One region of the Exiguobacterium sp. PvP048 genome, then DNA from elsewhere that is predicted to be linked to it. Evidence: a T-box and tRNA genes for the amino acid it is inferred to sense, from the RefSeq annotation. Region 1 holds a T-box; the other holds one or more tRNA genes.
The links. A T-box is a leader RNA that pairs with one kind of tRNA and senses whether it is charged. The one in region 1 lies ahead of alaS (alanine--tRNA ligase), so its partner is inferred to be a tRNA-Ala.
Positions count from the first base shown of each region.

Region 1 (14,860 bases):
TGTGTTGATTGATTTTTTAGATTGTTGCTTTTTATAGAATTTGTAGACGATCGGTCCAACCGTCGTAGCAAGCGTGATCAATGTTCTTAATTTCCCTTTTTTAGCAGCCATGAAATGTTTCACTCCTTAGTAAGTTGTACTAATCATATTCCACGAAAACAAAAACTTAAAACCTTTCTAGCACATTGGTTCTTTGCGAAAGGAAGTAAGATTGAGATAGTACGGGTAGAAAAGAGAAAGGAGCTGAGGATATGGCAGGAGTTGTATGGTACCGAAAAGATTTGCGGGTCGACGATCATGAGGCATTGACACGCGCATGCGAAGAAGAGAAGATAGTCCGTGCTGTTTTCGTTCGGCAGACAGCAGACGGTCGTGGCAAACAGCAGATGACATTTGAAGAGGAAACTCTACAATCCTTAAACGAACATTTGGTACAACTCGGCATCGAACTGACGATTTTACAAGGGGAGACGGTTGAACAACTGACATCGTTCATTCAACCGGAAGACGTCGTTTATTTTCACCGGATGACAGGTGAATATGAAGCACGACAGGAACAGGAAGTACAGAAGCGTTTTAACACGAGAATGTACGAGACCCAGACGCTCCATCTCCGGGACGATATCGGCAGTGACGAACTGAAACGTGTCTTTACGGCTTTCCGGAAACGAGTCGAACAAGATGGCCGGTTCGCGGAGCCGATCGAAGCACCCGGGAACATACAGTATATCGAACTGCCGCAAACGAGAGGTGGTTATGACCCGCGAACCGCATTTCCGTTCATCGGAGGCGAGGCGGCCGGCAGGAACCGGTTAGCAGCGTATCTGGAACAACCGATTTTTACCTACAAAGAAACACGGAACGGTTTTAACGTTGATGATTCTTCCAAACTCTCCGCCTGGCTTGCCAACGGTTCACTGTCCCCGCGACGGGTCATGGCAGAACTGCAACGGACGGAACAGGAACACGGCGCGAATGAATCGACCTACTGGCTATACTTTGAATTATTGTGGCGGGACTTCTTCCATTTGACGATGCGCGAGACGGGACACCGGCTGTTTCGCTCGAACGGTTTGAAGGACGGTCGCTTGACGTGGAAGACGGATCAGGCGGCAATCGATTCGTGGATGGCCGGCGAGACGGGAGAACCGTTTGTGGATGCCTTCATGCGGGAAATCAAGGACACCGGCTGGATGTCAAACCGGGGACGTCAAATTACAGCCAGTTATTTGATTCATGACTTGAAACAGGATTGGCGGATCGGCGCACGGTACTTTGAACAGCAGTTGATTGATTACGATGTTGCCTCCAATTACGGAAACTGGGCGTATATCGCAGGAGTCGGAAATGCGACCCGGACACCCCGGTTTAATCCTGAATTTCAACAACAAAAATATGATCCGAACAGAGCATTTATCCGACGTTGGATGTCAAGTGAAACGACTGAAAAATGATCAAATTTTAAGAGTCGGAACCAGTTGCATTTCGATAAGGGGAATGCTATATTAAATGCAACAGATGGGGTTCCTGAGATGTACGAGAGCCGCCTTTTATCTTTGAGCCACTCTTTTTTGATAGGGAGTTTGACGTTCCAACTAGTAGTACATGCCTCGTAACACAGCAGGAGGACGTACGAATAGGAATCGGATAAGACACCCACCTGCGCAGCAGGTTCAAAAATAAGGTATCGACACGGCACTTCGGGTCCCATCGTTTCTTTTTTAGATGAATCACACCATACGTCGCATGACGTTTTTTTTTATGATATAATTCCGAGTAAAACAGTATGAGTATTGTGAGGTTATGAGATGTTAAATCAATTTTCACGTAATGAACTGGCAATCGGTAAGACCGGACTTGACGCATTGGCATCCAAGTCTGTAGCGATTTTAGGAATCGGCGGCGTCGGTTCGTTTTCGGCGGAAGCCCTGGCACGCAGCGGTGTCGGACGTTTGATTCTGGTGGATAAAGATGATATTGATATCACAAACGTCAACCGTCAAATCCATGCGTTGCTTCCGACGGTCGGTCAGCCGAAAGTCGATGCAATGGCGGATCGCCTGATGCAAATCAACCCGAATTTAGAAATCGTCCGTTTGAAAATGTTCTACAACGAAGAAACATATGAAACCTTTTTCGCAGAAAATCCGGATTATGTGATTGATGCTTCGGATACCGTCTCGTTTAAGATTCATTTGATCAAAGAGTGTAAACAACGTCAGATTCCAATCATTTCGAGTATGGGAATGGCGAATAAGATGGATCCGACACGAATCAAGATCGTTGATATTAAAGATACGACTTACGATCCACTCGCAAAAGTGATCCGGACGCGCCTGCGTAAGGAAGGGATCCATAAAGGAGTCCCGGTCGTCTTTTCGGATGAACCACCGGTCAAAATCATCGAAGAAGTTCGTCAAGTCGTCGGAAACGATGAAGCCGTGATTCGAAAAGCTAAAATGCCGCCGAGTTCGAACGCGTTTGTCCCGTCGGTCGGTGGATTGATTGCGGCAAGTTATGTCATCAATGAGATTGTCCGGGAAGCCGGCGTCGTCATCGAACGTGTCCGTTAAAAAAAGCGACCTGTTGAGGTCGCTTTTTCTCATCGTTTACGGTTGTTTTTTCCAAAAGTCGAGCCGGGCCTGCAATTGTTTTTCGAACCCACGGGGACTTGGCTTGTAAAAAACGGGCTTGGTTCGTGCCAGATTTTCCGGCCAGTAGTTCTGTTTGACATATGCATGCGGAAACTGGTGTGGATACTGATATTCGACACCATTACCAAGTGCTGCAGCACCTGCATGATGAGCGTCCCGTAAATGCGGTGGAACCGGACCGCCGTCCGATCGACGGACGAGTTCAAGTGCCTGGTCGATCGCGGTAATGACCGTGTTCGATTTTGGTGCCGTCGCAAGATACAGCACCGTTTCGGCGAGTGGAATCCGTGCCTCCGGAAAACCGATGTATTCACAGGCCCGGGCACAGGCATCCACAATCAGCAAGGCCTGCGGATCCGATAATCCGATATCTTCTGCCGCGTGGACGTAGAGGCGACGGACGATGAAGCGGGGGCTTTCCCCGGCCTCAATCATGACGGCAAGCCAGTACAGGGCAGCATCGGGATCCGAACCGCGAATTGATTTGATAAAAGCTGAGATGACATCGTAATGCCGGTCTCCGTCCTTATCGTATTTCAAGGCTTTTTGCTGAATCGATTCTTCGGCTACGGAAAGATCAATCGTAATTTCACCGTCAATTTCCGGTGTCGTCAAAACGGCGAGTTCGAGTGCGTTGAGCAGTGCCCGGTAATCCCCGTCCGACAGTTTGACATAATGATCGACCGCTTCTTCTGTGACGGTAATCGGATATTTGCCGAGACCACGTTCTGTATCGTGTAACGTCCGGTGGAGGACGACCCGTAAATCTTCTGTCGTCGGCGTTTCAAACCGGAAGACAGTTGCCCGCGATAACAGAGCGGCATTGACTTCAAAACTCGGATTTTCCGTCGTCGCGCCAATCAGCGTGATCGTTCCGGCTTCGAGTGCAGGCAGTAAAGCATCCTGTTGCATTTTATTGAAACGATGAATTTCATCCAAAAATAAAATCGTTTTTTGTTGGTCAAACTGCAGTCGAGATTCCGCTGCTTTTAAAACTTCACGCAACTGATCCAGTTTTGCCGTGACAGCATTCAGCTGTTCGAATGCCGATTTCGTATAACTGGAAATGACACGGGCGAGCGTCGTTTTTCCGGTTCCCGGTGGTCCGTAAAAAATAACCGTCCCAAGCCGGTCGGCGAGAATTGCCCGGCGTAACAAGGTTGATTCTCCGATCAAATGGCGTTGGCCAACGATTTCGTCCAGTGATTGAGGGCGCATCCGATTGGCGAGCGGACCGGCCGGAGAATGTGATTCAAATAAATTAGCCATAGGTAGCGTTCCTTCTTTCAACTTTTAGCTACTACTATACTAGAAAGGATGTCTTTTCGCATGATGAAAATCTCGACAAAAGGCCGTTATGGTCTGACAATCATGATTGCACTCGCCAAAGGAGGCGAGGCAAAGCCGTTGTCTTTAAAAAAAATTGCCCAGATGTACGACCTGTCTGAACATTATCTGGAGCAATTGATTGCCCCGCTCCGAAACGGCGGTCTCGTCAAAAGTGTCCGCGGAGCATACGGTGGATATAAATTAGGCCGTTCGGCCGAAGAAATCACAGCAGGGGATATCATCCGTCTGCTTGAAGGTCCGCTTGTCGTCGTTGAAGGCGATAATTGTGACGAAGTGACGAAACGAAAATTGTGGGATAAAATTCAAAGTGCCGTCGATCAAGTTTTGGATACGACGACATTAAAAGATTTAGCCGAAGAAGATGACACGGGTTACATGTTTTATATATGAGAGGTGAAAAAACGATGATGTATTTTGATCACGCGGCAACAACGCCGATGCGGCCGGAAGTTTTGGAAAAGATGACGCCTTACATGCTCGAGCAATTCGGGAATCCGTCAAGCGTCCATGCATTCGGACGGACGGGACGGGCTGCGATTGACACGGCGCGAAGAATGATGGCAACGGAACTGAACGCCAAACCGACGGAAATTCTCTTTACGAGCGGCGGCACGGAGTCGGATAACTATGCCATCATCGGTGCCGCGATGCAGTATCAGTCGAAAGGCCGTCATGTCATCACGACACGGTTTGAACACCATGCCGTGCTCCATGCGTTCGAGGAACTGGAAAAGCGGGGATTCGACGTGACGTATCTTGAAATACCGGAGTCCGGCATTATAACGGAAGAGGCGTTACGGGCAGCCGTTCGGCCAGATACGATTCTAGTATCGATCATGTTCGGAAACAATGAGGTCGGGACGGTCCAGCCGATTGCGGCATGTGGTCGTTTCCTCCGGGAACAACAGATTATTTTCCATACCGATGCCGTCCAAGTCTTTGCGAAGTCGCCGATTGACGTGGAAGCGATGCAAATCGATTTGCTGTCGGCATCAAGTCATAAAATCAACGGACCAAAAGGCGTCGGCTTATTATATATCCGTTCTGCCGTCAAACTGGCTCCTCAATCGTATGGCGGGGAACAGGAACGAAAGCGTCGTGCCGGAACGGAAAATGTTGCCGGTATCGTCGGTTTTGCGGAAGCAGTCCGGCTGACGGCAACGGAACGCGAAGAACAGTTTGAACAGTATCAACTGTTGCGGCGTACATTGCTCGAACGGCTTCGTTCCTCAACGATCGAGTTTGAAGTCAACGGGACAGACGGATTGCCGCAAGTTCTCAACCTGTACTTCCCGGACGTCGAGATCGAACCGTTTTTGATTATGCTCGACATGCGGGGGATTGCCGTTTCGAGCGGAAGTGCCTGTACGGCAGGATCGGTCGAACCGTCACATGTCCTGTCAGCAATGTATGGTGAAAATCCGCGGACGAAACAATCGGTCCGGATCAGCTTTGGCCGGGGAAACGACCTGTCACAAGTCGAACTGCTCGCACAAGGCCTGATAGATGTCGTAAAATCGTTTCAGAACAATTAAGAGGTGAAAATAATGAATACACGCGCTAAAGCACCGGAGGAAACAACGGTCGTCGTCGGGATGTCCGGCGGTGTCGATTCTTCCGTTACGGCTTATTTATTAAAACAACAAGGTTACAACGTCATCGGGATTTTCATGAAAAACTGGGACGATACAGATGAGAACGGATTTTGTACAGCAACGGAAGATTACGAAGATGTCATCGCCGTCGCCAACCAAATCGGTATTCCCTATTATGCGGTCAATTTCGAGAAAGAGTACTGGGACAAAGTCTTTACGTACTTCCTCGATGAATATAAACTCGGCCGGACACCGAATCCGGATGTCATGTGTAATAAAGAAATCAAATTCAAAGCATTCCTTGACCATGCGATGCGCTTAGGCGCCGATTTCGTCGCGACAGGTCATTATGCCCGTGCCGTCTATGAAGACGGGGAGCATAAATTATTGCGCGGTGTCGATACAAATAAGGATCAAACGTATTTCCTGAACCAACTGTCGCAGGATCAGATTGCGAAAGCGATGTTCCCGATTGGACATATGGAAAAATCAGAAGTTCGGAAAATTGCCGAAGAAGCGAACCTTGCGACGGCCAAGAAAAAAGATTCAACCGGTATTTGTTTCATCGGGGAACGGAATTTCAAACAGTTCCTCAGTCAGTATCTGCCGGCACAACCCGGTGAAATGCGGACACTCGACGGTAAAACAATGGGGCGTCATGACGGTCTGATGTATTACACGATGGGACAACGTCACGGTCTTGGAATTGGTGGAGACGGTGAGCCGTGGTTCGTCGTCGGGAAAAACCTGCAAGACAACATCTTGTTCGTTGAGCAAGGATTCCACAATGAATTGCTTTATTCAGAAGGATTATATGCCTCTGACATCAGCTGGACGGCAACGATGCCGGCCGGAACAGAATTCCGCTGTACGGCGAAGTTCCGTTACCGTCAGACGGATACACCGGTCACGGTCCGTGTCCTCGACGGCGGACGTCTGGACGTTGCATTCGACGAACGGCAACGGGCGATTACTCCCGGACAAGCCGTCGTCTTTTATGACGGAGATGTCTGTCTCGGCGGAGCAACGATTGACGATGCCTACAAAGCAGGTCAAGCATTAACGTATCTTGCATAAGGGAGAGATTGGGATGAATTACAACGAAGTCGGATTCCGACATTTAGAATCCGGTAATTATGAATTAGCGGCTCAAGCTTTTAATGATGCCATTGAAGAACAGCCGAACGACCCGACCGGTTACGTCAACTTGGGGACATTACTCCAATCGATGGACGATGCCGACCGGGCACTCCGGTTTTACGATAAAGCCTTGACGATTGATCCGACGTTCGCCAGTGCCCATTATGCCAAAGGCGCCTTATACTTCTCGGCGGATTTATTGGTAGAGGCGGAAGAGTCGTTACGTCTTGCTTTGCTGCACGGACTCGATGATGCCGATCTCCATTTCATGCTCGGTCTGACGTATCAAAAGCTCGGGGATCCGGTTCGGGGGATTCCGCGTTTGAAACAGGCGACGGAACTGAACGGGGTGGATGTCGAAATCGCCTTCCAGTATGGTCTTGCTCTTGCTCAGAACGAGCAGATCGAAGAAGCGGCTGAAATTTTCGAACAAGTTCTGTTGCTCGAAGAAACACATACGGATGCCCGTTACAACTATGCCATCGCACTGGCCTTTTTAGGTCAGCAGGAAGCATGTTATACAGAGCTCGAAACCGTTCTTGCCTATCAACCAAACCATACGCTGGCGCAGGATGCCAAAGCGAAAATGGATGCCTTACTAAAATAACCAGGAAAAGACTCTGCTGTCGACGGCTTGTGGCAATCGATACAGCAGAGTCTTTCTTAGTGCCCGATCTCGCGGACGATGCGAAGCGGCGGACCGGAAAATTCCTCATAGGCTTCATCCATATTTTTCGTATAGAGCTCAATAACATTGTTTTCCGTATCTTTAAAATAAGCCGAGTATTCCTTGTCATTAGACGTCTCTTGTTCATCCCATTCCCGAATCTTGACGTCAATCGATGCACCCCGAAGCAAATCAAGTGCTTCGTTAAATTCGTCTTTCTCAATATAAAAGGCACAGTGGACATGAACGCCGCCTTCATCATACAGACTGTCCCACTCTGTCACGGGAAGGTTTTTGACGGTCCGTTCTTCCATCGTAAAGTCCCGTTTGAGCCAAAGCCCGAGACGGGTGTTTCCTCCGATGTACAACCATGTCGCCCAAATCCCATCCTGTTTTTCCTGTTCATGACTCGGCTCTGCATCTTCCGGTGCCCATTGTTCAACGATTGGAATACCGAGCGTTCCGTTCCAAAAGGCGACGGCCCGGTCCATGTCCTGCACTTCTAAAACTAATTCACATAATCCTGCGATCGGTAGACGTCCCATGTTTGTTCCTCCATTCAGATAATATATCAAGGAATGTTTCCCTCATTTAAAATCCCTTAAACGAGTGCTATGATAATAACTGAGTAACGGAGTCCAGAAAGAGAGCAGGTGGAGTGATGGAGCACCCCCATCAAGTAGTCGGTCGTATCAAACGTGTGCTTTTTTCCTCCGAAGAAGAAGCCCATTCCATCGTCCTGATGGCGATCAAGGAAAAAAACTTTGAACTAAAAGAAACGGAGCTTGTCGTTACGGGAACCGGTGTCGGAATCGAACTCGGCGGAACGTATCAAGCGTTCGGACGGTTGATTGATCATCCGCGATTTGGCAAACAACTAAAAGCAGAGTTGATCCGGCGTTCGGTCCCGATGACGAAACACGCTGCCGTCCGTTTTTTGACGAACGGATCGTTTACCGGCATTGGTCCGAAAACAGCGAAAAATATCGTCGATGCGCTCGGTGAAGATGCCATTGACATCATCTTAAAGGACAGTAAAGCACTCGATCGTGTCCCCGGGTTAAAACAGAAGCAGGCGGATGTCATCTTCAGCCGGCTCGCGACCTTATACGGTGTCGATCAACTGATGCTTTTTTTAGCACCGTTTGATGTCACCCCAAAACTCGCAGCAAAGATTTATGCAGCGTACGAAGGGGATGCGATGGCGAGAATTCGTGAAAATCCTTATTCCTTGATGTATGAGGTCAGTGGAATCGGTTTTAAGACAGCCGACCAAATTGCCTCGCATCTCGGACTTATCGGACTGCATCCGGAACGGGTCGCAGCATCCATCATGCATATACTGGAGCAGGAAGCGGGAGAAGGGCATGCATTCGCGACGGTCGAATCCCTGTTACAGCGGGCACCGCGTCTACTCGGTGAGGATCCGGGGGAACGCCTGGAACAAGCCATCGAGCTGTTGCTGACGGAAGATAAGGTCAAACTCGAAGAAGGTTGTTTGTATCTGCCGACGATTTTCTATGCGGAAGTCCGGGCGGCAAAAGAGTTGGCCCGTGTCATGGCGAACGGATCCGAGCAGGAAGTCGATGTGGCGACAATTTTGTCAGCCATCGGTCAACTCGAAGAACGGTTTGGTATGGAATACGCCGTTCAGCAACGGGATGCGATTGAGCTTGCGGTCAAGGCACCGCTGATGGTCCTGACGGGCGGACCCGGTACGGGGAAGACGACGGTCATCAAAGGGATTTTGCATGCGCTTCAGGAAATCCATGATTGGCCGCTTGAAAAAAGTCAGGTCAAGTCAGGCGAAGTCTATCCGTATGTGCTCGTCGCACCAACCGGACGGGCGGCCAAACGGCTGTCGGAAGCAACGGACGTTCCGGCGATGACCATTCACCGCTTATTAAAATATGACGGGACGAACTTCCAGCTGGACGAAGACCAACCGATTGCCGGTAAAGTACTGATCATCGATGAATCGTCCATGATCGACATCTATCTGTTATCGAGTTTGTTACGGGCCGTGCCAAACGGCATGAAGATTTTATTCGTCGGCGACCGGGACCAGCTGCCGTCGGTCGGTCCGGGGCAAGTCCTTGCCGACTTGATGGATACGGACGGTATTCCGGTCGTCCGGCTCAACGTCGTCCATCGGCAGGCCGAAGATTCCTCGATTCTCCGGTTGGCCCACGATTTAAAAAACCGGGTCACGTCAGCTGATTTGCTGGCCCCTTTATCCGACCGTCGTTTTTATTCGCTTGCTCCGCAGGAATCGTTGCGCGGTATCGCGGCTTTTGCAGAAAAAGCACTGGCGAAAGGATATTCGAAGTTTGACGTTCAAATTTTAGCGCCGACGTACCGCGGACAGGTGGGCATCGACGAATTGAATATCGTTCTGCAAAAAGTCTACAATCCGGAAGCGCCGAAAAAACGGGAAGTCAAACAGGGGACACGGATTTACCGGAGCGGAGACAAGATTCTTCAGCTCGTCAACAATGCGGAAGAGAATGTCTACAACGGTGACATCGGTGAAATCGTCAATATCTTCTTTGCGAAGGAGAACGTGGATAAAGTCGATAAAATCATTGCCCGGTTCGATCAGACGGAAGTTGAATATAACCGGAGTGACTGGGATCAATTTACGCATGCTTACGCGATTACGATTCATAAAGCGCAAGGATCGGAGTTTCCGATTGTGTTGATGCCGGTCTTTTTCACCGGTGCCTTCAAGCATTCCCGGAATCTCATCTATACAGCCGTCACTCGGGCCAAAGCCAGTCTGCTGTTGTTCGGAGATCCCCGTGCCTTCCATAAAGCGTCACAAGAGGAAGAACCGCGCCGGCGGACACGGCTCATTGAACGGCTCGGCGGTATGACAAAGACTTGACTGAATGCATCAGATAGGTAATAATCACGGTAGATGAATGGACGCAAAACGTTGATGGAAGATAAGTAAATCGTAGTTTTCATGACCAGAGAGAGATGGAATTGCTGGAACCATCTTCATGACGATTCGATTGAAGCTCCTTCCGGAGTCGAGTGCAAACACTTGCGGGTAATCTCCGTTAACGGATTTTTCGAGGTAAAGGGAGCAATTGTCTTTACGAACGAGGGTGGTACCACGAGAGCGATGCTTTCGTCCCTTTTCAGGGATGAATGTATCGTTTTTTTGCGTTCAGGACAAATTAATCAATGGGGGTATTTTCGATGAAACCATTAAAACCGTTGACGGGTGCACAAATCCGTCAAATGTATCTCGACTTTTTCCAGTCTAAAGGGCACGCAATCGAACCAAGCGCATCACTCGTTCCAATTGAGGATCCGACGTTACTTTGGATCAACTCGGGTGTCGCTACGTTAAAAAAATATTTTGATGGACGGGTCATTCCGCAAAATCCACGGATTGTCAACGCACAGAAATCCATTCGGACGAACGATATCGAAAACGTCGGGAAAACAGCACGTCACCATACGTTTTTTGAAATGCTCGGAAACTTTTCGGTCGGCGATTACTTCCGCGAAGATGCGATCAAATGGGGCTGGGAACTCTTGACGAGTGACGAGTGGTACGGTCTTGATCCGGATCGTCTTTCCGTAACGATTCACCCGGAAGACGATGCTGCGCGTCAAATCTGGCTCGAACTGGGTGTGCCGGCTGAGCGCATCATCCCGCTTGAAGATAACTTCTGGGAAATCGGGGAAGGTCCTTCAGGTCCGAACACGGAGATTTTCTTCGACCGTGGACCGGCTTTCGGCGATGATCCGAACGACTCTGAACTCTATCCGGGCGGCGAGAACGAACGGTACCTTGAAATCTGGAATATCGTATTCAGTCAATATAATCATGACGGACACGGCAACTATACAGAATTACCGCGTAAAAACATCGATACCGGAATGGGTCTTGAGCGGATGGCGAGCGTCATGCAGGACGTACCGACGAACTTTGATACGGACTTGTTCATGCCGATCATCCACAAAACGGAAGAAATCAGCGGGAAACGTTATCGCGAAGACACAAAACTGGATGTCGCGTTCAAAGTCATCGCGGACCACATCCGCACGGTTGCTTTTGCCATCGGAGACGGAGCGTTGCCTTCGAACGAAGGACGCGGTTATGTCTTACGCCGATTGCTTCGTCGTGCTGTCCGTTATGCAAAAATGCTTGGGATTGAACGTCCGTTCATGTACGAACTCGTTGATACAGTCGGCAGCGTCATGGTCGATTTTTATCCGCAAGTTCCGGAAAAAGCAGATTTCATCAAACGTGTCATCAAAAACGAGGAAGAGCGATTCCACGAGACATTACATGACGGTCTTGCCATTCTGAACACAGTGGCACAAGCTGCCAAAAATAACGGCGAACATATCATCAGCGGAGAAGATGCTTTCCGTTTGTATGATACGTACGGTTTCCCGCTTGAACTGACGGTTGAATATGCGGAAGATCATCAGATGTCGGTCGATGAAGAAGGATTTAAACGGGCGATGGATGAGCAGCGTAAACGTGCCCGTGCTGCCCGTGAAGACGGCGGTTCGATGCAACAACAATCAGAAGTATTGGCAACTTTGACTGTTCCAAGTCAATTCGTTGGTTATACGGACCTTGAGGCGGATGCAAAAATCATTGCTTTGTTGCATGATGGAGAACGAGTAACAGAAGTCGCTGCCGGCGAGGAAGCACAATTGTTGCTTGATGTTACACCGTTTTATGCAGAGAGCGGCGGAGAAGTGGCTGACTCAGGAACAATCACGGGTCCGGATTTCGTCCTCGATGTCAAAGATGTCCAAAAAGCACCAAACGGTCAAAATCTGCATACCGTTGTGGTCCGGACAGGGATTGCTTTAGCGGATGCATCCGTTCATGCCGCGGTCGAAGCATCGTCGCGTCAAGCCATCACGAAAAACCATACGGCAACCCACTTGTTGCATAAAGCGTTGAAAGACACACTCGGAACACACGTCAACCAAGCGGGTTCACTTGTTTCAGCGGAACGTCTGCGCTTTGACTTCTCGCACTTCGGAGCAGTAACGGCCGAAGAATTAGCAACAATCGAACAGGATGTCAACCAAGCGATTTGGGCATCACTTGCAGTCGAAATTGAAGAGATGAACATTGCTGATGCGAAAGCAAAAGGGGCAATGGCACTGTTTGGTGAAAAATACGGCGAGACGGTTCGTGTCGTTTCGGCTGGAACCTATTCGATCGAACTCTGTGGCGGGATTCACGTCCGCAATACAGCGGAAATCGGTCTGTTCAAGATTGTTTCCGAATCAGGCATCGGAGCCGGAACACGCAGGATTGAAGCTGTTACAGGAGCAGGCGCTTACCATGTCATGAACGGTCACCTGCAGACACTCGAGCAGGCAGCACGTGTCCTGAAAACGAAAACGACGGAAGTACCGGGACGAATCGAAGCACTTCAAGTCCAGCTTCGCGAAACGGAACGGGCACACGAATCATTGCAGGCAAAACTTGCAAACATCGAAGCGGCGTCACTTAAAGATGATGTCGAGCAGATCAACGGCGTCCAGGTGCTTGCGAAGCAAGTCGACGTCTCGGATATGGATGCCCTTCGCGGCATGATGGACGAACTGAAGTCAAGTCTCGGTTCGGCAATCATCGTCCTCGGTAGTGCGCAGGGAGACAAAGTCAACCTCGTTGCGAGTGTCTCAAAAGACTTAATCGATCAAGGGTACCATGCCGGTAAATTGATCAAGGAAGTAGCCACACGTTGCGGCGGCGGTGGTGGCGGTCGTCCGGACATGGCACAGGCCGGCGGAAAAGATCCTGCAAAATTAAACGAAGCTCTTGCGTTTACTTCACATTACGTGCAATCACTGGCATAATAGAGAAGTAGTGTAAATGAAAGAGGTGATTAACGTGAGTCAGATGGATCAAACGATGAAATTTAATTTTCCAGAAGACGATAGCCAGGCGGCGACACGCGAAGTATTGCTGACGGTCTATCATGCTTTAGAAGAAAAAGGCTATCATCCGATCAACCAAATCGTCGGATATCTACTTTCCGGTGATCCTGCTTACATTCCTCGTCATAACGATGCACGTAATATGATCCGAAAGATTGAGCGTGATGAACTACTGGAAGAACTCGTGAAATCTTATCTATCGGAGAGTGGAGACAAAAAATGAAGCGTGCCATCGGACTTGATGTCGGTTCGAAGACGATCGGTGTTGCGGTGAGTGATTTGATGGGCTGGACAGCACAAGGCGTCGAAACCATCAAATGGACAGAACCTGAATACCCGGTCGCCTTCAAACGACTCGAGGCAATTATTAAGGAATACGGTGTCGAAATCATCGTCATCGGACATCCGAAAAACATGAATGGGTCAATTGGTCCCAGAGCTGAGGCGAGTGAAGCGTTCGCGCGTGAAATCGAAACCCAGACGGGCCTTTCGACTGTTCTTGTCGACGAGAGACTGACGACGATGCAGGCAGAACGTATGCTGATCGATGCCGATGTCAGTCGGAAAAAACGGAAACAAGTCATCGATAAGATGGCAGCAGTCATGATCCTGCAATCTTATTTGGATCGGGCAAATCGATAAGGAGGAAATGAGATGTCTGAAGAAAAACGGCAGTATCTCTTTCCTGATGAAGACGGTGGCGAACATCTTTTCGAAGAATGGTACCGTTATGTCAGTGAGCGAACCGGCAAGACCTATTTATTTCTCGAAATGATCGGTCATCCGGAAGAGGGCGCAGATGATTTAATCATTTGCGAAATCGACGAGTTTGGCGAAGGCGAAGATGATTTTGAACTCAGCCTGATTGATGAAAACGATGAGCAGACTTGGGATGAACTTGAGGCTGCATTAAAGGAGCGGATGAATGATGCAACAGAATGAACCTACACATTACGTAATTCCCGATGGGGAAGGCAACGAATTTAAATTTGCCGAGCGTTTACGGTATGAAAGCCCACGCTCAAGCAAAACTTACATTTTCCTTGAGCCTGTCGGCGCGGATTATGATGAAGCAGAAGAAGTCGACATCTTCGTTTATGAGTTAGAAGAGTACGGTGAAGGTGATGATGATTTCAACCTCGTTCCAATCGCAGAAGACGATGCAGAAACTTGGGATGAAATTGAAGAAGTCTTTAATACATTAGAAGACGAGCTTGACTAAACCGACTCGTGTATAAGGTGGTGTCGTCAGAGCAATGGCTCTTTCGATATCACCTTGTTTTAAGAGAAGAAGGAGGAACCGATGGAGAATGAATGGAAGAAAAATGCTGAAATCGAACAGAAACGTCGCCGGACATCGCGCCGGATAACGTTAATCATCCTTTCAGTATTGTTCACGATTTTCTTAGTAGCAGGAGCAGCCATCTACATCTTTTTAAAGAGTTCACTCGAACCGGTCAACGAAGAGGCGACGAAGTCTGTCAAGGTTGAGATTCCTTTAGGCGCCGGTACAAGTACGATTT
Region 1 covers NZ_JBEPSU010000001.1:324,398-339,257, reverse strand. The annotation lists gene ABIC15_RS01760 (hypothetical protein) at 1-111, opposite strand, end outside; gene ABIC15_RS01755 (DASH family cryptochrome) at 252-1,454, shown strand; RNA gene ssrS (6S RNA) at 1,522-1,711, shown strand; gene ABIC15_RS01745 (tRNA threonylcarbamoyladenosine dehydratase) at 1,809-2,573, shown strand; gene ABIC15_RS01740 (replication-associated recombination protein A) at 2,610-3,923, opposite strand; gene cymR (cysteine metabolism transcriptional regulator CymR) at 3,987-4,394, shown strand; gene ABIC15_RS01730 (cysteine desulfurase family protein) at 4,409-5,539, shown strand; gene mnmA (tRNA 2-thiouridine(34) synthase MnmA) at 5,552-6,676, shown strand; gene ABIC15_RS01720 (tetratricopeptide repeat protein) at 6,690-7,346, shown strand; gene ABIC15_RS01715 (VOC family protein) at 7,403-7,951, opposite strand; gene recD2 (SF1B family DNA helicase RecD2) at 8,068-10,293, shown strand; T-box leader at 10,336-10,553, shown strand; gene alaS (alanine--tRNA ligase) at 10,614-13,256, shown strand; gene ABIC15_RS01700 (IreB family regulatory phosphoprotein) at 13,291-13,560, shown strand; gene ruvX (Holliday junction resolvase RuvX) at 13,557-13,979, shown strand; gene ABIC15_RS01690 (DUF1292 domain-containing protein) at 13,992-14,279, shown strand; gene ABIC15_RS01685 (DUF1292 domain-containing protein) at 14,266-14,559, shown strand; gene mltG (endolytic transglycosylase MltG) at 14,641-14,860, shown strand, end outside.

Region 2 (14,860 bases), on a different contig from region 1:
ACGACTGCCGCTCTATCATATGGACGTGTATCGTCTGGAAGGCGGTGATGATATCGGTCTTGAAGAATATTTAAATGGAGACGGTGTCGCTGTCGTTGAATGGTCGGAATTAATTGCCGATGTCCTTCCACCAGAACGTCTTGCGATTACGATTGAACGGACGGGTGATGATTCACGCCGCTTTCGTCTGGAACCGATCGGTGAGAAGTATATCCAACTATGTGAGGGGTTAAAGCAATGAAAATCGTAGCGATTGATACATCGACGAAACAACTGTCTGTTGCGTTATCGGACGGACAACAGATTTTGGCGGAAGCCTCTTATGTGACTTCTTTGAATCATGCGACAAAACTGATGCCTTTACTGGAACGGATGATGCAGGAAGTTAATTGGTCGCCACGTGATTTAACACGGATTGTCATCGCTGATGGCCCGGGTTCATATACCGGTCTTCGGATTGGTGCAACGACAGCGAAGACACTGGCCTATACGCTGGGTATTGATTTAGTCCCAGTTTCGACGCTTGAATTGATGGCAGCATCGGCCGGATCAACCGGACGAATCGTTGCGATTCAGGATGCCCGTCGTGGAACAGGTTTCGTCGGTTTCTATGAAGAGGGTCAACTGGTGGGGGAAGAACAGCATACGGTCATAGCTGACTTCGTCAAGACACTGCCGACCGACACGAAAATCACAGGTGATACAGACAAGTTCACGACGGAACTTCAATCCTTCACTATCGTTGATCCCGCATTCCGTGCACCACGGGCCGGTGTCCTCGCCTTACTCGGTGCTAAACGTGAACCGGTTGAGACCCACGCGTTCGAACCGCGTTATCTGCGTCTCGCCGAAGCAGAAGCCAAGTGGATTGAGGCACAACGCCATGACTAAGGTTACGATTCGAAAAATGACGGTCGTTGATGCACCGGGTGTGCATGCCGTGGAGCTGGAGTCGTTTGCGACCCCGTGGACTTTGGAATCGTTCATCGCGGAGATGACACAAAATCCAAATGCGTATTATCTGGTCGCCGAAACAGAAGAAATCATTGGATTCGCGGGACTATGGCATATTGCTGATGAAGGACATATCACGAACGTCGCCGTTAAACAAAAGGCGCGCGGTACGGGAATCGGAGAAGCACTGCTCGTTGCTTTGATCGAACAGGCGAGACAATTAGGGTTACGGGCAATGACGCTTGAAGTACGGGTGTCGAATACGCCGGCACGAACGTTGTATGAAAAGCTGGGCTTTTTATATGCCGGAACGAGAAAACGATATTATCAAGATAATAATGAAGATGCAGCCATCTATTGGTTGGAACTGGAAGGAGACGAGTGATGACACAGCCGTTGATATTAGCGATTGAATCAAGTTGTGACGAGACAGCTGCGGCTGTCGTCCGCGGAGGGACAGACGTCTTATCGAACGTCGTATCCTCTCAAATTGAAAGCCACAAACGTTTTGGAGGAGTAGTTCCGGAAGTCGCGTCCCGTCATCACGTGGAACGGATCACGTATGTCATCGATGACGCGTTAACGGAAGCCGGTGTCAGAATCGATGAGATCGATGCGATTGCCGTGACGGAAGGTCCGGGACTTGTCGGAGCGTTACTCGTCGGTGTCAGTGCGGCAAAAGCATTGGCATTTGCCCACGGTAAGCCGCTTCTTGGTGTCCACCACATCGCCGGTCACATCTATGCCAACCGTTTGGAACAAGAACTTCGCTTTCCACTCGTCTGTTTGATTGCATCCGGCGGACACACGGAACTGATTTACATGCCGGAAGACGGCGTGTATGAAGTCATCGGTGAAACGCGCGATGATGCAGCGGGCGAAGCCTATGATAAAGTAGCACGGACCTTGAAACTTCCTTATCCGGGTGGTCCGCGGATTGATCAATTGGCGCAAACCGGTCAGGATACATTCCATTTCCCGCGAATTTGGCTCGAAAAAGAGTCGTATGACTTCAGCTTCAGCGGACTCAAATCGTCTGTCATCAATGCCGTTCATAACGCGGAACAACGCGGCGAAGTCATCATTCCGGAAGACCTGGCTGCCAGTTTTCAGGCAAGCGTCGTCGAAGTGCTCGTCACAAAAGCGATCCGTGCCGTCAAAGAAAAGGGCGGCAAACAGTTGCTTATTGCGGGTGGCGTCGCGGCCAACCGCGGACTGCGGGCAGGATTGACGGAAGCCTGTTCACGTGAAGGCATCGAACTGGTCATTCCGCCGATGCACTTATGCGGTGATAATGCCGCGATGATTGGAGCGGCAGCGATTCACCCTTACCGGGCAGGCCGCCAATCGACACTTGCCATGAATGCCGAACCTGGGCTAGATTTAAAGTAAGGAATTCGAAAGACATGGGGGAAAAATGGAATGAAAAAAGTCATCATCGTGTTATTAGGTGTACTTGTCATTGTCGCAATCGGCTTACAGATTCGTGAAATCGTCAATGCCTATCAAATCGCCTACAAAGAAGAGCTCGTCCCTGATAAAAAAGCCGTCGAGACGAATACGAAGCAGAAGCCGCTGTACGAAATCGGTCGAGCGGAAGGTGAGCAGACACGGATTCAAAAACTGTACGCCTTTGATCAGACGGTTGATGGCAAACTGAAAAATGTGGTGATCGTCGATCGGAAGTATGGTCTGACGAACAAAGCGAGTGATGACTTCTTTACGATTGCACCGGGTAAACCGGCAACTGAACAAGAGAAAAAATCATTCCAACCAATGATTGATCGTCTGGATGGAGAGCAAGTCCAGGCAGAGGTCATTTCGAAACACCAGGTCGTTGCCAGTGAAAACAACAAAAAACGGACGTTAACGCTGTATAAAGTATTTTATAAAGATACCGATCAAAAAGAATATCTGTTCTTTATCGAAAAAGACGGTGGACTGAAGCTTGATCTCTTTAAAAAAGGCTACTCCCGTCTGGCCAATTATTAAACAAAAAGCGATGTTTGCCTGGATGATCAGGCAAACATCGCTTTTGTTCATTTCCATTCCAGCAGACCCGTTAAGTCATCATAAATACTGTCCGGATCGAGATTCAGCTCTTCGACGGGCAGACCCGACCGGTTAATCCAGGCTGTTCGGAAACCGAAACTTTTCGCACCGGTGATGTCCCAACCGTTCGATGACATGAACAGCACGTCCTCCCGTTTGAGACCGAGCGTATTGAGCGCATGCATATAGGAAGCGGGTGTCGGTTTATACTGCTTGATGTCATCGACACTGATGATCTGGTCAAACCATCCGGCGAGACCGGATTGTTCGATCAGGGGATCAAGCATGTCGTGTGAACCGTTCGAGAAGACAGCGATTTGTTTATCACCCATCTGCTGTAAGACATCATCGACTTCCGGATAATGATCGAGCTTCAAATAGACTTCCATCAGGTCTGCAATATTTTCTTCCGTGACGTGGAGCTTCAGTTGCAGTAAGGCGTAACGGAGCGCATCACGTGTCACTTGGCTGAACGGGACGTACTGACCGTTCAACTGACGTAAAAAGGAATATTCGAGCTGTTTTTGACGCCAGGCCTGACTGATGGCTTCCCCGTGTTCCGGATAGAGTTCCTCTGCTTTCACTTTGACGGAATGGACATCAAACAATGTACCGTAGACATCAAAGACCAGTGCTTTAATCGGTTGTGTCATGATAATCACCTTTCTTAAGTTACATGGTATCTCTATGTAGTTCCCGAAAACGGTCTGAGCTGAAACACACATTGCGAAAGCGGTGAAACGCGTAAAACGGAGCGAATTCGGGAAATGCATAAAGAGAGAGCGTTTATTGCTAAAGACAGGAGATATGTTATGACACGCCAGCAACAATTCATCAGGATTCTAGTGCTTGTTCTTTTGATCGGCGGACTGATCTGGTTTAGCCGTTCCTATCTCAACCTCAGTCCGACCGACATCAAGGACTGGATCTTATCGTTCGGGATGTGGGCGCCGATTCTGTATATCTTACTCTATACGATTCGTCCGTTGATTTTTTTCCCGGCATCCGTTTTGTCGATTACCGGCGGTTTGGCGTTTGGTGCCTGTCTCGGAACACTTTACACCGTCATCGGAGCGACACTTGGTGCAGTCGTCGCTTTTTTAGTTGCCCAAAAGCTTGGAAATGGGTTGATCAAGAAAAAGGAACAGGCAGGAAAAATCCATCAGATTCAGCAGCAACTCGAGAAAAATGGATTTATCTATGTCCTGATTTTCCGGCTGTTGCCGATCTTCAACTTCGATTTGATCAGTTATGCCGCCGGACTGTCAAAAGTCCGCTTGTTATCCTTTTTCCTCGCGACGTTGATTGGAATTATCCCCGGGACATTTGCCTATAACTTTTTAGGGAGCAGTATCGTCTCGAAGGATCCGCAACTCATCATCGGAGCAATCATCGTCTTCCTCGTATTGACGATTGTCCCGTGGTACATCCAAAAACGCTGGAAAGCAAAAAAAGACCTCGGCTGACAGCAGCCGGAGTTTTTCGTTTAACTAAATTTAGCGAGAATTCTTCCACCTCTAAGCATCTTAGGGCGGAACCCGGCGTAGGTGGGAGATGAATCGCCTGACTTTGCAAGACTCCAATCGTTCGATAAAATGAGTATAACGAATCAAAAGGAAAGGAGTGATTGCTTTGCTGAAGGCGTATAAGTTTCGACTTTATCCGACGAAACCCCAACAAGAATATTTCGTGAAGACGTTCGGTTGTGTCCGTTTCGTCTACAATAAGATGCTCGAAGAGCGGATCCGACTGTATGAAGACTCGAAGCTCAACCCTATCGCAAAGCAAAAGCTCCTAACCCCAGCGAAGTACAAGCCTGAATTCCCTTTCCTCAAAGAAGTCGATAGTCTTTCCCTTGCGAACGCTCAGATGGACTTGAACAGAGCGTACCAAAACTTTTTTCCGGATCAGTCTGTCGGATTTCCGAAATTCAAATCAAAGCATAACGACCGAGCCTCTTACACGACCAACAATCTGAAGGGTAGCATCCGTATCGAAGATGATAAGGTGAAGCTTCCTAAGATTGGTTTCGTGAAGTTGAAGCAGCACCGTCCGTTCGTTGGCGTCATCAAGTCCGCGACGGTCTCGATGACGAAGACCCGGAAATTCTTCATCTCGATCCTAGTCGATCAGACCGAAGAGCGATGGGTTCCCGCTAAGAATAAAGTAGGAATCGACCTTGGTCTGGAGCACTTCGCCATCCTGACAAACGATGAGTGGGTTTCTGAGAAAGTTGCCAATCCTCGTTTCCTTCGAAAGTCCGAAGAGAAGATCAAGAAGGCACAACGCGCCTTGTCCCGCAAGAAAACCGGGAGTAAAAATCGAGACAAGGCGAGGATGATCCTCGCCAAGAAGCATGAGAAGATTGTAAATCAACGTCAAGATTTTCTTCATAAGCTGTCGAAACGGATCGTTGACGAGAACCAAGTCATCGTCGTCGAGACACTGAAGTCGAAGAACATGATGAAGAACCATACGATCGCCAAATCGATCGGAGACGTCAGTTGGTATGAGTTCGTCCGGCAGTTGGCCTATAAATGCACCTTCTACGGACGAACACTGATCAAAGCGGACCAATGGTACGCCTCAACCCAAATCTGTTCTTCTTGCGGAAGGAAAGGTGAGAAGAAAACGTTGGATGTGCGCGAGTGGACATGTACTTGCGGTGCGCATCATGATCGAGATATCAACGCAAGTATCAACTTGTTGCTGTTAGCAGACTGAAACCCCTTCAGGGTGGGAACCACCCGATGAGCTTGGTCAATAACCGTAGCTCGTAAAAGTACGGTCTTCCCAAGAAGCACCCACTTCAATTTGCGAAGCAAATAAGTGGTGAGTAGTTCACGCATACAATCGTTGTGCCCGTTCAAAAAATTCTTCAGCAAACAGACGACAGGCAGTTTGTTTCTCCGGGGTATCCGGATCAAACTCGATCTTCAGACCAGGAGCGGTGATTGTCGCACCGGCTGATTGTAACGTCTGTTCGAGCAGATCGACAGCGGCGCAGTATTTCGGATAATCACGGTCCCCCGAACCAAAGGAGGCAGCTGCCAAGCCGTTCAAGTCACTGTCGGCAAGATCTTCAAGGAAATCTTCCGCTTCATACGGCAAATCGCCGTCTCCCCATGTATAGGAGCCGAGCAATACGGCATCATACTGAGAGAAGTCGGACGGATATAACCGGTCAAGTTCCTGTATATGAACAATGCAGCCTTTTTGTTCGAGTTCCGACTGCAGGAGATGTACGATATCTTCGGTGTTTCCGGACATACTGACAAAGCCGATCATGACATTCATCTGAATCATCCTTTCTCCAAAATGTGAACACTTTCAGTTTAATTGATAATCGTTCTCAATACAATTGAAAATAAAAAGCCTCTCCGGAGTAGAGAGACTTTTTATGTCAGTCTTGGAGCTCGGCCCATTCTTCGATTGAACGAATGACAGGTTCAAGCTGACGACCTTTGTCAGTCAAACTGTATTGAATTTTAATCGGACGTTCCGGAATGACGGTCCGGATCACAATACCTTCCGCCTCAAGTTCCTTCATGCGCTCCGTTAACATACGACCAGACAACTCCGGAATCGCATCTTGAATTTCGTTGAAACGACAGGTCTTTGTCATGAGATGACGTAAAATCAAGCCCGTCCACTTCTTGCCCAAAATTTCAAAGGCATGTTCGACTTTCGGACAAAGGGCAGTCGGAATCAATGTCTCTTCCATCAGCACTCATCCTTTCTATATTTGTAGTATACCCGCTTCTACTAAAAAAATCGAATCATTTTACTTAATGTAACAAAAAGAACAAAAACAAATCTATTTACTTTTAGTAAGTGATAGTTTATAGTCTTATTTAGGTTACTAAAAGTAATTAAAAAACATTAAGTAAAAGGGAGTTTGAGAAAGATGATGGATTTAGGATTATTTTTAATTCGCTTGGTGATTGGCTTAACATTTGCAGCACACGGCACACAAAAATTGTTTGGCTGGTTCGGTGGACACGGGATTGAGGGGACAGGCGGCTGGTTTGAGTCGATCGGCATGAAACCGGGTAAAACACTTGCACTTGCGGCAGGACTTGCGGAACTAGTCGGTGGCGTACTGTTTGCCGGTGGTCTCTTCTTATGGTTTGCAGCAGCACTGATTATCGGATCGATGCTCGTTGCGATCATCAAGGTGCACGGTCAAAATGGTTACTGGGTGACACAGAACGGGTACGAATACAACATGGCACTGATCGTCATCGCTCTTGGCGTCGCCTTGATTGGTGCTGGAGACTATTCACTCGCAGCCATGCTCGGGTAAACAGAGAAAGAGGTTATAACAATGAAGTTTGATGCGCGGTCACTCAGTCCAAAAGAAAACTATAAATTGTTGATCGGGAGTATCATCCCGCGACCGATTGCTTTCGTCACGACAAAAGGAGCGGATGGAACAATCAATGCTGCCCCGTTTTCGTTCTTTACCGTCGCCTCAAGTCATCCGCCTCAACTGTTGATTGCCGTTCAAAAGACGGATCAAGGGGAGAAGGATACGGCTAAAAATATCTTGTTAACGAAAGAATATGTCATCCATATTGTCAGTGAAGAGATTGTCGAAGCGGTCAACGAGACGGCAGCACCGCTTGCCTACGGCGAAAGTGAACTGGAGCGGACGAATCTGACACTGATTGACAGTGATTTGATCAATGTTCCCGCGGTCGCAGAAGCAAAAATCCGGTTTGAGCTGAAGCTGACGCAACACATCGAACTTGAAACAGCCGATTTATTGATTGGCGAAGTCATCCGCTATCATGTCACCGATGAACTTGAAGAGTCCTTCCGGATTGATGCAGACGGATTAAACGCGATTGCCCGTCTTGCCGGCAATGACTACGCGAAAATCGGTGAAATATTTACGATTGCCCGTCCGACAAAATAAACGGCAGCGAATATCACGCAAAAAAAGACGAGGAAAGCAGATGCGCTATCTGCTTCTCTCGTCTTTTTTGTGACTTACTCCACTTTATGGCGTTTGCTGTACTGAAAACCGTCGAGCAAATAAAACAGGACGGCAAGTGCCCAGATTCCGACACAGCTGATCAAAAAGGCGACCAGTGGTGAGACAGCACCGTAATACATGATGATCATTGGATCATTCAGTTCGACGAACGACTGAATCGTCAACAACGTACAAATCAGACCGGACAATAAACTGATGAACAGTCCGCTCCACGTTTGGATGACAAGTCCGATCATGCAGGAAATCAGGATGAACAACGGGTACACGGCATTAAACGCATCCGGACGAATGAAAGCCGAGACATAGTCCGCATACATCGGAACGAAATAAAGGACACCGGACAATAATCCTTGGATCAGATTGATCAGATAACTTTTCGATCGCATCAGTGGAACGACTCCCACTGTTCCATCAGCTCAAGCAAATCGACGTCGATCTGATCACGTTCTGCCGACAGGGCGGTCGCTTTCGGAATATCATTAAAGACTTCCGGTTCACACAACAGCTGTTCGATTTCAACCGACCGGTTCTCCAACCGTTCGATCTCTTGCTCGAGCTGTTCAAGTTGCTGTTTCTTCTTACGTGCTTCTTTTTGGGCTTCCTTGTCAATCGTCTTCGTCGACGCGACTTTGATTGCTTTCGCTTCTTCCGCTTCAAGACGGGCGATTTCTTCTTTCTCGGCTTTTTTCTCCATGTAATACGAGTAGTCACCGAGGTAATCGGTCACACCGTCTGAACTCATTTCAATGACACGCGTCGCGACGCGGTCAATGAAGTAGCGGTCGTGGGAAACGAACAGCAGAGTCCCTTCGTAGTCGACGAGGGCATTCTCGAGGACCATCTTCGAATCAAGATCCAAGTGGTTCGTCGGCTCATCGAGGACCAGCAGATTCGTTTTGCGTAACTTCAGTTTTGCGAGCGCCAGGCGTCCGCGTTCTCCGCCGGATAATTCATGGACGAGCTTAAAGACGTCGTCTCCGCTGAAGAGGAACTGACCAAGCACAGACCGGACTTCCTGTTCGCGCATCAACGGCCATTCATTCCAAATTTCATCGATGACCCGGTTGCGGTCATTCAGTTCCGCCTGCTCCTGATCGTAGTAACCGATTGAGACACCGGTTCCGAACCGGTAGTCTCCGAATAACGGTTTCAGACGGCCGACGAGCACTTTCAGTAGTGTCGACTTGCCGATTCCGTTTGGTCCGACGAGCGCCAGTGATTCCGCGCGTTGCAGACGGAACGTGATGTTTTTCGAGACGGCTTCTTCATAGCCGACTGCGAGTTGGTTGACCTGCAGCACATCATTGCCGCTCTGCTTTTCAATCGGGAATGACAGAACCGTACTACGTTCGTCACCGTCCGGCCGGTCGATCCGGTCGACCTTTTCAAGACGTTTGCGGACGCTTTGCGCCCGTTTTGTTGTCGTTGCCCGGGCGATGTTGCGCTGGATGAAATCCTGCATCTTCGCGATATCTTCCTGTTGCTGTTCGAACTGTTTCATTTCCTGTTCGTAGAGCGCCGCTTTTTGTTCGAGATACTTCGTATAATTACCGGTAAACTTCCGGGAGACGTTCCGGGACAATTCATAGACGACGTTGACGACTTGATCGAGGAAATACCGGTCATGGGAAACGATCAGGACAGCGCCGCGGTAACCGGACAAGTAACTTTCAAGCCAGGACAGTGTATCGATGTCCAAGTGGTTGGTCGGCTCATCGAGAATCAGCAGTTCCGGTGCCTGCAGCAACATCTTCGCGAGGGCGAGCCGGGTCCGCTGTCCACCGGAAAGCGTCTGAATCCGTCGGGAATAATCGTCCGGATAAAAGCGCATCCCGTGTAAGACGGAGCGGATATTGGCTTCGAACTGATAGCCGCCGGCTTCCGAGAAGTCGTGTTGTGCCTGGTCGTACGTTTTAAGGAGACGGTCATAAGCGGCCGGATCATTTAAAATGTGTTCCATGCCCATTTCAATTTCCATCCGGCGAAGTGCCCGTTCCTGATCCTGCAGATGCTCAAAGACGGTCAGCATCTCGTTCCAAATTGATTCGTTCGACTCGAGTCCGCTGTCCTGCGCGAGATAACCGATCCGGACTTCCTTGCTCTTCATGATTTCCCCGGAATCATGTGACAGCTCCCCGGCGATGATTTTTAAAAGTGTCGATTTTCCGGCACCATTTCGTCCGACGAGGGCAATCCGGTCCCGTTCCTGTACTTCGAGTTTAATATTGTCTAAAATCGGCTCGACGCCGAATGATTTTGAGAGTTGGTTTACTTGTAAGAGAATCATATCCATCCATCCTTCCACCCTTTAGTCTATCACGAAAAATCCTGCCGAATATAATATTTGTTACTCTATGTGAAGTGGTTTACAATCAAGGGGAGTAGAATTCTTTGCATTGATTTGGGTGCCACGTCAGAACGTGGCCGAAGGGGGAACTGCAGTATGAATGGGCCAGACACAAAAATACCACAAGCAACGGCGAAACGGCTGCCGTTATATTATCGTTTTATCCAGAGTCTTTATAACTCCGGCAAGTTGCGTGTCTCGTCAGCAGAGCTCAGCGAAGCGGTCAAAGTCGACTCCGCGACGATCCGTCGTGACTTTTCCTACTTTGGGGCGTTAGGGAAAAAAGGGTACGGTTATAATGTTCAACATTTGTTAACATTTTTCCGAAAGACACTCAACCAAGACGAGGTCACGAATGTCGCCTTAATCGGGGTCGGACATCTCGGAACAGCGTTTGCAAATTATAACTTTTTAAAGAATAATAGTACTCGTATCGTCATCGCGTTTGACGCCGATGAGGACAAGGTCGGAACAACGACGCAGGACGTTCCAATTTATCACGTCTCGGATATGAAAGAACAAATCCAAGCGAACCATGTCGATGTCGCCATCTTGACGGTACCGTCTCAGTTCGCCCAGTCAGTGGCAGATGAGTTAGTTGAGTATGGTGTGACCGGCATTTTGAACTTTACACCGGCCCGGTTGAATGTACCGGCCCACGTTCGGGTGCATCACATCGATCTGTCAATCGAGCTGCAGTCGCTCGTCTATTTCATGAAGCATTATTCGCAATCAGCTGAAGGAGTGAAATCATAATGGAAAACCTTATTCCGTTAACGGTCGGATTCATTGGACCAGGAAGCATCGCCTTGATCGGTGTCGTCGCCCTCATCATCTTCGGACCGAAGAAATTACCGGAACTCGGCCGCGCTGCCGGACAGACGTTAAAAGAGTTCAAGAGTGCGACACACGGCATCATGGATGATGATAAAGACAAAAAGGACGAAACGAAAGAGAAGTGAGTGAATCATGGCGATCGATCAAGAACAGAGTGTGACATCGCACTTAGATGAACTGCGTAAGCGGATCGTCTGGTCGCTCATCATTGTAGTGGTCATGTTTATCGCAGCCTTTCCGCTCGTCCGGCCGCTCGTCCGTTTCTTACAGGCCGACTTAAAGGAACTCGGAATTGGGCTGAATGCGTTTAACGTTGTTGATCCACTGATGTTATATCTGAATCTTGCGTTCATCATCGCAATCGTCTTGGCATCCCCGTTTTGGATGTATCAGCTTTGGGCATTCATCCGTCCCGGTCTGCACGACCAAGAACAAAAAGCGACGTTGACGTATATTCCCGTGACGTTTTTCTTATTCCTTGCGGGTGTTTCATTTTCTTATTTTTGGCTGTTGCCGTTTTTACTCGAAGTATCGACAGAACTCGGACAAGAGCTCGGAATCGAACAGGTCATCGGAGTCGAGAATTATTTCAGCTTTCTGATCCGGTTGACGATTCCGTTTGGTCTGTTGTTCCAGTTGCCGGTCGTGACGATGTTTTTGACACGGCTCGGACTCGTGACGCCGTTCTTCATGCGGAAGAATCGGAAGTATGCGTATTTTGCGTTGTTCGTGATTGCGGCGTTGATCTCACCGCCCGACATTACGTCGCATTTGATGATTTCTGTTCCGTTGTTCGTTTTATATGAAATCAGTATCCTGATTTCAGCACGGACCTATAAAAAAGTCCTGATTCTCGAGCAGGAAGCTGAACTCGAACGACAGGCGGATATGATGCGTGAGCTGAACAAATAACGGAAGATTCTCCTTTGCCGGTAAGGTGAGGGAGATTTTTTTGTAAGCGGTCTAATTTTATATTGAAAAAATGAACAGCAATGGGTATACTCATTATAGAAACACACGGGGGCTTAGCTCAGCTGGGAGAGCGTTTGGCTGGCAGCCAAAAGGTCGTCGGTTCGAGCCCGATAGTCTCCATATTGCTTTACCTGCCGAAACCTTGGGAAACCAAGGTTTTTTTTGTGTCTTCAGAAAAACGGTCTCTTTTGATAAAAAGGTAAATGAAGGATGTTAACTGATTGATATACCATAAACCAACAATTATTTTTAAAATACTCCAAATTTAAATTGTATATTAAGCAAAAGTTGATTAAACTAAAAATACAGAATTTTCGTTTAATATGTTTTGTGCCACATTACATTTTTGGAAAAGAGGAAAAAGAATGAAGAAAAAGAAGATTGCTCTTATGGCGGCAGCCCTCATGACATCTTCCAGCCTAGTTCATGCTGAGGGACACGTGTCATCACAAAAAGTGGATGTACAAAAGCCACAAGCACTCTCACTGAAAAAAGCGGGTCAGGAAAAGTCATACAGCCAAAACGAAAAAGTACGGATTGTCGTCGAACTCGATCAAAAAGCCGCGATTGAACATGCGCAGGCACAAAATAAACGTTACAGCACGTTGAGCAATACGGAAAAAATCATTCTCAAGAATCAAATCGTCAATAAACAAAAAGAAGTCAAAGCAGCAATTGCCCAAAAAGACATTGCTGTTTCCTATAAAGAAAGCTTCACGACCGTCCTGAACGGGTTCAGCGGTGAAGTTAAATACGGTGAAATCAAAGAGTTGAAAAAGTTAAGCGGCATCAAGGCCGTACATATCGCACATGAGTATGCGCGTCCGGAAGTCGAAAAAGGCGCGACACCAAACATGTTGCACAGTAAAGACATGGTCAATGCAAAAGAAACATGGCAGGACTATGGCTATAAAGGGGAAGGCACCATCGTTGCCGTCATCGATACGGGAATCGATCCGACGCACAAGGACATGGTCCTCAGTCCGGAGACAAAAGTTGATTTGACGTCGTCAAAAGTCGAAGGCTTCAAAGCTTCAAAGGGATTAAAAGGAAACTACTTTACGGAAAAAGTCCCGTACGGTTATAACTATGCCGATCATGACAGTGAAATCCGTGACCTCGGACCAGGTGCTTCGATGCACGGAATGCACGTTGCCGGTACGGTTGGTGCCAACGGCGATGAAACGAACGGCGGGATCAAAGGGGTGGCACCGGAGACACAACTGCTTGCGATGAAAGTATTCGGCAATGATCCGGGGATGCCGTCGACATTCAGTGATATCTACATCAAAGCGATCGATGATGCGATTGCGCTCGGCGCAGATGTCATCAACATGAGTCTTGGTTCAACGGCCTCGTTCGTCCAAAAAGATGATCCGGAACAAAAAGCGATCGTTAATGCGATGAACAACGGGATTTTATGTGCGATTTCGGCCGGAAACTCGGCATTTGCCGGAAGCGGTGCCGGAAATCCATATGCATCGAATCCGGATGTCGGTGTCGTCGGTTCGCCGGGACTAATCAGCGAATCGCTGCAAGTCGCGTCTGTTGAAAACACACAGCTGACACTCGAAGGTATGGCATTAACGGTTGACGGACAGGATGCCGGTTACTTGGCCTACCAAAAACAAGATTCACCGAATCCGATTGCTGTTTTTGATAAAGAGAAGATGGATGTCGTGTATGTTGGTGACGGCAGTGAATCCAACTATGCGGACAAAGACGTCAAAGATAAAGTCGTCTTCGTCGTCCGAAACGGTAACTTTAACTACGCGATGATTCAAGCGGAAGCTGAAAAACAAGGAGCAGCCGGCGTCATCGTTCGCGGTCGTGTCGAACACGGCGATTACGTCAGCATGGCGCTCAATAAACCGACGATTCCACTCGTCTCGTTAAGCATTGCCGACGGAAACGAGCTCGAAGCGAAAGCAAAAGCAGGTAAAGCGTTGACAGTTACGTTTGACGGGAAAGCGGTCTCGACACCAAACCCGGTCGCCGGAGAAATGTCTGATTTCACATCATGGGGTGTGACACCGAACCTTGATTTTAAACCGGAAATCACGGCACCGGGCGGAAAAATCTACTCCACTCTCAACGCCAACGAATATGGCGTCATGAGCGGGACTTCGATGGCAGCACCACACGTTGCCGGCGGAACAGCACTCGTCATGCAACGGATCGATAAGGACTTTAAAGTCAGCGGGGCGACACGTGTTAAACTCGCGAAGACCATTTTGATGAACACGTCTCGTCCGCAACTCGATAAAGGAAAATACAATGCGGAAGCAAAAACCGGTAACTATTACTCTCCGCGTCGTGAAGGAGCGGGTCTGATGGACTTGCGTGCGGCGATGAAAACACCGGTCGTCGTAACGGAAACAAAATCGGGCGAAGGAAAAGCCGCCTTGAAACAAGTCGGCGACAAGTTCAGCTTTACGCTCGACTTGAAGAACTACAGCAATGAAAAACTGACGTACAAACTGGCTGGAACGGTCCAATCGGATCTCGCCGTCCAAGGTCAAAATTTCCTGGAAGCGAACGGTATCTTTAAAAAAGGAACAGTTGATGCGGTCGATGCCAATAAAGGCACGTTCCCGATTTCCTTCACGGTCGGCTCGAAGAAAGCAAGTTCAGTCGCGATTAACGCGAAGAGCACGACAAAAGTCAACGTTACGGTTGATTTAAAAGATACAGTC
Region 2 covers NZ_JBEPSU010000009.1:60,698-75,557, reverse strand. The annotation lists gene tsaE (tRNA (adenosine(37)-N6)-threonylcarbamoyltransferase complex ATPase subunit type 1 TsaE) at 1-241, shown strand, start outside; gene tsaB (tRNA (adenosine(37)-N6)-threonylcarbamoyltransferase complex dimerization subunit type 1 TsaB) at 238-891, shown strand; gene rimI (ribosomal protein S18-alanine N-acetyltransferase) at 884-1,339, shown strand; gene tsaD (tRNA (adenosine(37)-N6)-threonylcarbamoyltransferase complex transferase subunit TsaD) at 1,336-2,346, shown strand; gene ABIC15_RS13695 (hypothetical protein) at 2,377-2,946, shown strand; gene ABIC15_RS13690 (haloacid dehalogenase type II) at 2,994-3,659, opposite strand; gene ABIC15_RS13685 (TVP38/TMEM64 family protein) at 3,819-4,472, shown strand; gene tnpB (IS200/IS605 family element RNA-guided endonuclease TnpB) at 4,639-5,730, shown strand; gene ABIC15_RS13675 (flavodoxin) at 5,848-6,312, opposite strand; gene ABIC15_RS13670 (winged helix-turn-helix transcriptional regulator) at 6,410-6,730, opposite strand; gene ABIC15_RS13665 (DoxX family protein) at 6,914-7,312, shown strand; gene ABIC15_RS13660 (flavin reductase family protein) at 7,334-7,927, shown strand; gene ABIC15_RS13655 (hypothetical protein) at 8,002-8,394, opposite strand; gene ABIC15_RS13650 (ABC-F family ATP-binding cassette domain-containing protein) at 8,394-10,295, opposite strand; gene ABIC15_RS13645 (redox-sensing transcriptional repressor Rex) at 10,452-11,111, shown strand; gene ABIC15_RS13640 (twin-arginine translocase TatA/TatE family subunit) at 11,111-11,317, shown strand; gene tatC (twin-arginine translocase subunit TatC) at 11,325-12,104, shown strand; tRNA gene ABIC15_RS13630 (tRNA-Ala) at 12,212-12,284, shown strand; gene ABIC15_RS13625 (S8 family serine peptidase) at 12,530-14,860, shown strand, end outside.
Region 2: it encodes a tRNA-Ala, which carries the amino acid that the T-box ahead of alaS (alanine--tRNA ligase) is inferred to sense. The anticodon was not compared.